Regions from separate parts of the Streptomyces sp. NPDC052043 genome, predicted to be linked through region 1. Evidence: riboswitches for the same ligand, from Rfam matches in the RefSeq annotation. Region 1 holds a riboswitch; the other holds the start of a gene.

Region 1 (4,204 bases):
CGTCGCCGACGATCCACACGTTGTTGTCGACGTCCCAGGTTCCGCCGTCGAGCGTGAACTGCCCGGAGGTGACGAGGCGTTCGATGCGGGCGGCCATCAGAGCACCACCACCGAGCGCAGCACGTCGCCGTGGTGCATCCGCTCGAACGCCTTCTCCACCTCGTCCAGTTGGATGGTCTCGGTGACGAACTTGTCCAGCGGCAGGCGCCCTTGCAGATGCAGGTCGATGAGCATCGGGAAGTCCCGGGAGGGCAGGCAGTCGCCGTACCAGCTCGACTTCAGCGCGCCGCCGCGTCCGAAGACGTCCAGCAGCGGCAGTTCCAGCTTCATCTCCGGGGTCGGCACGCCGACCAGGACGACCGTGCCGGCCAGGTCGCGGGCGTAGAAGGCCTGCTGGTACGTCTCGGGGCGGCCGACCGCGTCGATGACGACGTCGGCGCCGAAGCCGCCGGTCAGCTCGCGGATGGCCTCGACGGCGTCGTTCTCCTTGGAGTTGACCGTGTGCGTGGCGCCCATGGTGCGGGCGGTCTCCAGCTTGCGGTCGTCGATGTCGACGGCGATGACCTTCGCCGCGCCCGCCAGGTACGCCCCGGCGATCGCCGCGTCGCCGACGCCGCCGCAGCCGATGACGGCGACGGAGTCGCCGCGGCCGACGTTGCCGGTGTTGATGGCCGCGCCGATGCCGGCCATCACGCCGCAGCCCAGCAGCCCGGCCACCGCCGGGGAGACCGACGGGTCGACCTTGGTGCACTGACCGGCCGCCACCAGGGTCTTCTCGGCGAAGGCGCCGATCCCGAGCGCCGGGGAGAGTTCGGTGCCGTCGGTCAGGGTCATCCGCTGACGGGCGTTGTGGGTGTCGAAGCAGTACCAGGGCCGCCCGCGCAGGCAGGCGCGGCACTTGCCGCACACGGCTCGCCAGTTGAGGATCACGAAGTCGCCGGGCGCGACGTCGGTGACGTCGTCGCCGACCGACTCCACGACGCCCGCGGCCTCGTGGCCGAGCAGGAACGGGAACTCGTCGTTGATTCCGCCCTGCTTGTAGTGCAGGTCGGTGTGGCAGACGCCGCAGGCCTGGATCCGTACGACGGCCTCTCCCGGCCCGGGGTCCGGCACGACGATCGTCTCGACCCGCACCGGTTCGTTCTTTCCGGGTGCGATCACGCCGCGCACTTCCTGCGCCATGGTGGTGGTCCCTTCCATCGAGCGGTGTACGTCCCCCGACCCTACGTCCGACTGATCGGCAAGGGGACCGAGGGGCCCCTGATCTGCGCGGATGGGTGGACGGGCGGGGTGGCGGGGCGTGGGCGCCCGGCCGCCCCGGCGGTGGGCCGGAGGGGCTGGAACCCGCCGGCGGACGAGGCGCCCGCGGGCAGCGCGGTCGGGCCCGTGACCGAGACGGCGCGTCCGAGGGCGGCGGCCGGGCGTCGAGTGCGGGTCATGCCCTCGGCAACGCCGTCCGGGCCGGCCCGGGCACGGTCCGCGGGCCGCGCTCACCCGTCGGGCGCAACGCCCGGACCGCGTTCGCACCCCGCGACACGCCGCACCGGATGCAGCAGTTCGTCGTGCGGCGCGCACGGCACGCGACCGCGGCGGGCCGGGTCGGTTAGGGTGAGGCGGGGCCGTGACTGGCGCTGAGGTGGAGCACCACCGGGGAGCGGCCCACGCAGAGTCGTGAGCCGCGCGCCTGGGCGATTTCCCTCGAACGCCCAGGAGTGGACCATGTCCCAGGCCCGTCCGATGGACGGCACCGCGCTCGCCCGCCGTGTCGTCGAGCAGACCGCGCAGAAGGCCGCCGCCCTCACCGAGCGCACCGGTACGGCGCCCTGTCTGGCGACCGTGCTGGTCGGTGAGGACCCCGCCTCCGTCACCTATGTGCGGATGAAGCAGAACCGCTGCCGCAAGGCCGGCATCGACTCCCGCCGCGTGGTGCTTCCGGCCGCGACCACCACCGAGGAGCTGGTCGGCACGCTGCGCTCGCTGTCCGGGGATCCCGCCGTGCACGGCATCCTGCTCCAGCATCCCGTCGGCGAGCACATCGACGAGCGGGCCGCGTTCGAGGCGATCGCGCCCGAGAAGGACGTCGACGGAGTCACCTGCGCCTCGTTCGCGGCGATGAGCTTCGGTCTGCCGGGGTTCGTGTCCTGCACCCCCGGCGGCATCCTGCGGCTGCTCGACGCGTACGACGTCGAGCTCGGCGGGCGCCGCGCCGTGGTGGTGGGCCGCAGCGCGATCCTCGGCAAGCCGGTGGGGATGCTGCTGCTCGCGCGGGACGCGACGGTGACGTACTGCCACTCGCGGACCTCCGACCTGGCGGCCGCCGTGCGCGAGGCGGACATCGTGGTCGCCGCCGTGGGCCGGCCCCGGCTCATCCGCGGCGAGGACGTCAAGCCGGGTGCCGTGGTGATCGACGCGGGCTACAACCCGGGCAACGTCGGCGACGTCGACTTCGACTCCGCCGTGCGGCGGGCCTCGCTGATCACCCCGGTGCCCGGTGGTGTGGGCCCGATGACGATCGCCACGCTGCTGGAGCAGACCGTGACGGCCGCCGCCCGGCAGCTCGGCGTGTGACCGGCGCGTGCCGGCTGGTGCCCTCGCCCCCGGCCCGCGGCGGGACCCGAGCAGAGGGTGACGGCGCCGACACCCGTCGGGTCGTTCACGGGCGGGGGGCGGCCGCGCGGCCATACTGACCGTCGTGCGCGTAACGATCATGACGGCGGGATCCCGGGGCGACGTGGCCCCCTTCACCGGACTGGGACACGGCCTGGCTCTCGCCGGTCACGAGGTCACCCTGGTCACGCACGCATGCTTCGAACCGCTGGTCGCGGGCTCGGGCCTCGGCTTCCACCCACTGCCGGTGGACCCGCGGGCCGAGCTGGAGTCCTCGCGCGGCCGGGGGCTGCACCGCAGCGCGACCGGCGCGGGCAAGGTGCTCCGCGCCGTGGGGCTGGTGCGGGCGGCCATCGGCCGGATGACGGACGACCTGATCACGGCGGCCGAGAAGAGCGACGTACTGGTGCTCGCCGGCTCGCTCGGGCCGGTCGGGCACGCCATCGCCGAGGGGCTGAACCTGCCCAGCCTGGGCGCCCATCTCCAACCCCTCTCCCCCACAAGGGAGTTCGCCCCTCCGCTGCTGGGCGGCGGACACTGGGGGGCGGCCGCGAACCGCCTCGCCGGGCACGGCGTGAACCTGGCCGTGGAACGGATCTTCTCGGCGGCCGTACCCGCCGTGCGAGCCCGGCTGGGGCTGCCGCCCGCCCGCGCGGGCACCGGGTGGCTCGGCCGCCGGGGACCGTACCGGCCGGTGTACCACGGCTTCAGCCCGCTCGTGGTGCCCAGGCCCCGCGACTGGCGCGGTGCGCTCCAGGTGTGCGGGTACTGGTGGCCGTACGACCGTTACACACAGCTCCCCGACGGCCTGTGGGACTTCCTCGACTCGGGGCCCCCACCGGTCTACGTGGGGCTGGGCAGTGCCACCGTGCCCGACCCCGGGCGGTTCAGCGACACCATCGTGCGCGCGCTGCGCCGAGCCGGGCTGCGCGGTGTGGTCCAGCGGGGCTGGGCCGGTCTTGAGGCGTCCGGCGAGGACATGCTGACCATCGGCGAGGTACCGCACGCGGCGCTGTTCCCGCGGCTGGCGGGCGTGGTGCATCACGCCGGGGCGGGCACGACCGCGGCCGGGCTGCGGGCCGGTGTCCCCGCGGTGCCCGTGCCCGTGCAGTTCGACGAGGGCTTCTGGGCCGATCGCCTCGTCGGTCTCGGCGTGGCACCCTGCGCGGTCCCGCTGCGCGGCCTCACCGCGGACCGCCTCGCCGCGGCCCTGATCCGGGCCACCCGAGACTACGGGCACCGCGAACGGGCGCGAGCCCTCGGCACCCGCATCCGCGCGGAGAACGGCCTGGCGCCGGTACTGGGCGCGGTCGAACAACTCGCCCGCTGAGCACCGCCTCCGGGCCGCCGCCGACCGGACACCCGCGGGCCGGCGGCGGCTCCGCCGGCCCGCGGCGGCCGGGTCAGCGGCCCACCCGGCAGGTCAGGTTGAGCAGGTACTCCTTGCGGTCCAGTGGGTTGTGGTCGGTGCGGGGGCGTTCGGGGACCGTGTCGCCCGTGACCGGGGCGTAGTGGTCGAAGGCGCTCTCCAGGTCGCCCTCGCCGCGGGTCAGCCCCGGCAGCCGCTGCTCCAGCGCGTGGACCCGGGCGGCCGGGA
Region 2 (4,204 bases), on a different contig from region 1:
CTCGCGCTGGTACTGCGGCGCTTCGTGCCGAGGCTTCCGCTCGACCGCCTGCGGCGGGAGCGGGACCCGGGCCCCCGGCAGGAACTGCGGGACGTGTAGGACGCGTGCGCGGGACGAGAGGGGACGGCCGGGTGGAACCGCGCGGCAGGCGTACGGCGTCGCGGCTCACCGCCCTGCTGCTGACAGCGGTGGCGGCAGCGCTTCTGTCAGGGGTGCCGGTGGTCGCCGCAGCCGCCGGGGCGGACGGACAGCCGCGCACCCCCGATGTGGCGCTGCTCGTCGCGGGCGGTTCGGGGCGGACGACGGTCCTGCACTCCGGGGAGCCCGGCTTCGCCCTGCTCCAGAAGCTGCTGAGGCCGGCGTACACGGGGACGGAGCCGGTACCGGACGCCTGGGCGGAGGGCAGGTATCCGGCAGTGCGGATGACCGTGGTGTGGGGGCTGACGGGCGTCGGCGGGTGGCCGCAGACGAACAGACCGCCGGGAGGAGACGTGGCCGTCGAACGGCAGGACCAGCTGATCGTGGCGGAGGACGGCACCCCGTGGGTCCGCTCGGATCCGGCGCCGGATGTCGCGGACGACGACATCCGCTGGCACCGGGCACCGCAGGGCACCTACGACCGGCTGGCCGGCTCGGGGCTGCTGGGTCAGGCGCTGGACCCGCCGCCCGCCACGGCCGGGCATGGTCGGAGTGCTCCCTTGTGGTGGGCGGCCGGCGGGCTGGCCGCCGGGGCCGGCGGCATGTTGCTGCTGTGCCGCACGGCGGCCCGGCATGGCGCCGGACCGCCGAGGGAGGAACGACGACAGGAGCTGATCGACTTGTGAGTCCAGTGCCCCTGTGAGTCCAGTGACCCTGTCCGTCCTGTGACCGTGGGTCCCGGACGGGACGGGTCAGCCGAGGTCGATCTCCGGGTAGAGGGGGAAGCCCGCCACCAGGTCCGTGGCCCGGTGCGAGATCTCGTCCGCGATCTTCGGGTCGAGAACGTGCTGGGCCTTGGAGGGGGTGCCCTTGCCGGTGACGCCGGGCTCGGTGGCCGTCAGGACACGGTCGATCAGGCCGGCGACCTCGTCCATCTCGGCGGTGCCCAGACCACGGGTGGTCAGCGCGGGGGTGCCGATGCGGATGCCGGAGGTGTACCAGGCGCCGTTGGGGTCGGCCGGGATCGCGTTGCGGTTGGTGACGATGCCGGAGGCGAGCAGGGCGGCCTCGGCCTGACGGCCGGTGAGGCCGTAGGAGGAGGCGACGTCGATCAGGTTGAGGTGGTTGTCGGTGCCGCCGGTGACGAGGGTGGCGCCGCGGCGCGTCAGGCCCTCGGCGAGGGCGCGGGAGTTGTCGACGATGCGCTGGGCGTAGCCCTGGAAGGAGGGCTGCCGGGCCTCGGCCAGGGCGACGGCCTTGGCGGCCATGACGTGCGGGAGGGGGCCGCCGAGGACCATCGGGCAGCCCCGGTCGACCTGGTCCTTGAGGGAGTCGTCGCACAGGACCATGCCGCCGCGCGGGCCGCGCAGGGACTTGTGGGTGGTGGTGGTGACGATCTGGGCGTGCGGGACCGGGTCGAAGTCGCCGGTGAGGACCTTGCCGGCGACCAGGCCCGCGAAGTGGGCCATGTCGACCATGAGCGTGGCGCCGACCTCGTCGGCGATCTCGCGCATGATCCGGAAGTTCACCAGGCGCGGGTAGGCGGAGTAGCCGGCGACGATGATCAGCGGCTTGAACTCACGGGCAGAGGCGCGCAGGGCGTCGTAGTCGAGGAGGCCGCTGGCCGGGTCGGTGCCGTAGGAGCGCTGGTCGAACATCTTTCCGGAGATGTTCGGGCGGAAGCCGTGGGTGAGGTGCCCGCCGGCGTCCAGGGACATGCCGAGCATGCGCTGGTTGCCGAAGGCCTGGCGCAGTTCGGCCCAGTCCGCCTCGGAGAGGTCGTTGACCTGGCGGACCCCGGCCTTCTCCAGGGCGGGGGCCTCCACGCGCTGGGCGAGCACGGCCCAGAAGGCGACGAGGTTGGCGTCGATGCCGGAGTGCGGCTGGACGTAGGCGTGGCGGGCGCCGAAGAGTTCCCTGGCGTGCTCGGCGGCCAGCGACTCGACGGTGTCGACGTTGCGGCAGCCGGCGTAGAAGCGGCGGCCGATGGTGCCCTCGGCGTACTTGTCGCTGAACCAGTTGCCCATGGCCAGCAGGGTGGCCGGGGAGGCGTAGTTCTCCGAGGCGATCAGCTTGAGCATCTCGCGCTGGTCGGCGACCTCCTGGCCGATGGCGTCGGCCACGCGCGGCTCGACGGCGCGGATCACGTCGAGGGCGGCACGGAAGGCGGTGGACTCGTTGGACAGGGGCGCGGTGTTCTCAGGCATCGGGACCTCCGGACGTGGCATCGGCGTTCACGTTACGGCCCAGGCGCACGGCACACTTTCGGCTCGGGCCGCTCCCCGATGGTCGGTCCCATCCCAGCGCGCCAGTCACGGCCCGCCGTCAGCCTACCGGGCGCACCCCACGGCGCAGTTCCCCCGTCCGCCATGCGAGCGAGGATAGGAAGGAGGACAACCTCCCCTCCCCGGGAGGCGCCCCTCGTCCTCGGGAGCCGCCGTGACCGCCACGGAAGACCTCATCGCCGCCGCCGACGCCCACAGCGCACACACCTACCACCCGCTGCCCGTGGTGATCGCCACGGCGGAGGGCGCGTGGATGACGGACGTGGAGGGCCGCCGGTACCTCGATCTGCTGGCCGGTTACTCGGCGCTGAACTTCGGGCACCGCAACCGGCGGCTGATCGAGGCGGCCGAGGCGCAGATGGAGCGGGTGACACTGACCTCGCGGGCCTTCCACCACGACCGGTTCGCGGAGTTCTGCGAACGGCTGGCCCAGCTGTGCGGCATGGAGTCCGTACTGCCGATGAACACGGGCGCGGAGGCGGTGGAGACGGCCGTGAAGACGGCCCGGAAGTGGGGGTACCGGGTCAAGGGCGTGCCCGCGGAGATGGCGAAGATCGTGGTCGCGGGCAACAACTTCCACGGCCGCACGACGACGATCATCAGCTTCTCCACCGACCCGGTGACCAGGGCGGACTTCGGGCCGTACACGCCGGGCTTCGAGATCGTGCCGTACGGGGACCTGACGGCGATGCGGTCGGCGATGACGGAGAACACGGTCGCCGTGCTGCTGGAGCCGATCCAGGGCGAGGCGGGGGTCCTGGTGCCGCCGGCCGGTTATCTGCCGGCCGTGCGGGAGCTGACCCGGCAGCGGAACGTGCTGTTCGTCGCCGACGAGATCCAGTCGGGGCTCGGGCGCACCGGCCGAACCTTCGCGTGCGAGCACGAGGGGGTGGTACCGGATGTGTACGTGCTCGGGAAGGCGCTGGGCGGCGGGATCCTGCCGGTGTCGGCGGTGGTGTCCTCGCGCGAGGTGCTGGGCGTGTTCCGGCCGGGCGAGCACGGGTCGACGTTCGGCGGGAACCCGCTGGCGTGCGCGGTGGCGCTGGAGGTGATCGCGATGCTGCGCTCGGGCGAGTTCCAGGCGCGGGCCGCGGAGCTGGGCGAGCATCTGCACCGCGAGCTGGGGCAGCTGACCGGGACGGGCCGGGTGCGGGCGGTGCGCGGCCGCGGGCTGTGGGCGGGCGTGGACGTGGACCGGTCGCTGGGGACCGGGCGGGAGATCGCCCGGAAGCTGATGGACCGGGGCGTCCTGGTGAAGGACACCCACACCTCGACGATCCGGATCGCCCCGCCGCTGGTGATCGGCAGGGAGGACCTGGACTGGGGGCTGGCCCGGCTGCGGGCGGTGCTCGGCGTGTAGCGGGTGACAGTCCTCTGCCCGGAGTCCCCTAGAGTCGCCTCGTGGTCTTCGGAATGGTGTGCGCCCTCGGCGCGGCGGTGTGTTTCGGCGCGGCGACGGTGCTTCAGGCCGTCGCCGCACGCGCCGCGGCCGACAGCGGCGGGGGCGGGGAGGCGGCGCTGCTGCTGCGGGCGGTGCGGCAGTGGCGGTATCTGGCGGGCCTGGGCCTGGACGGCCTCGGGTTCCTGTTCCAGATCGCGGCCCTGCGCTCGCTGCCGATCTACGTGGTCGGCGCGGCCCTCGCCGCCAGTCTCGCGGTGACGGCGGTGACCGCGTCCCGGCTGCTGCGGGTGCGGCTGAGCACGGTGGAGTGGTCGGCGGTGGGCGTCGTCTGCGCCGGTCTGGCCCTGTTGGGGCTGGCCTCGGGCGCGGAGGGCCATGA

Evidence for each region. Region 1 has a riboswitch for ZMP and ZTP ahead of ACIHCX_RS11005 (bifunctional 5,10-methylenetetrahydrofolate dehydrogenase/5,10-methenyltetrahydrofolate cyclohydrolase). Riboswitches for the same ligand answer to the same signal wherever they lie in the genome.
Region 2: linked by a shared signal. The riboswitch ahead of ACIHCX_RS11345 (glycine hydroxymethyltransferase) and the one ahead of ACIHCX_RS11005 (bifunctional 5,10-methylenetetrahydrofolate dehydrogenase/5,10-methenyltetrahydrofolate cyclohydrolase) in region 1 are both predicted to bind ZMP and ZTP.

The regions. Positions count from the first base shown of each region.
Region 1 covers NZ_JBIUBT010000003.1:660,984-665,187, reverse strand. The annotation lists gene ACIHCX_RS11015 (MBL fold metallo-hydrolase) at 1-97, opposite strand, end outside; gene ACIHCX_RS11010 (S-(hydroxymethyl)mycothiol dehydrogenase) at 97-1,182, opposite strand; ZMP/ZTP riboswitch at 1,612-1,697, shown strand; gene ACIHCX_RS11005 (bifunctional 5,10-methylenetetrahydrofolate dehydrogenase/5,10-methenyltetrahydrofolate cyclohydrolase) at 1,720-2,568, shown strand; gene ACIHCX_RS11000 (glycosyltransferase) at 2,708-3,937, shown strand; gene ACIHCX_RS10995 (GTP-binding protein) at 4,011-4,204, opposite strand, start outside.
Region 2 covers NZ_JBIUBT010000004.1:20,807-25,010, reverse strand. The annotation lists gene ACIHCX_RS11355 (hypothetical protein) at 1-99, shown strand, start outside; gene ACIHCX_RS11350 (hypothetical protein) at 177-824, shown strand; gene ACIHCX_RS11345 (glycine hydroxymethyltransferase) at 891-2,345, opposite strand; ZMP/ZTP riboswitch at 2,376-2,464, opposite strand; gene rocD (ornithine--oxo-acid transaminase) at 2,578-3,783, shown strand; gene ACIHCX_RS11335 (hypothetical protein) at 3,837-4,204, shown strand, end outside.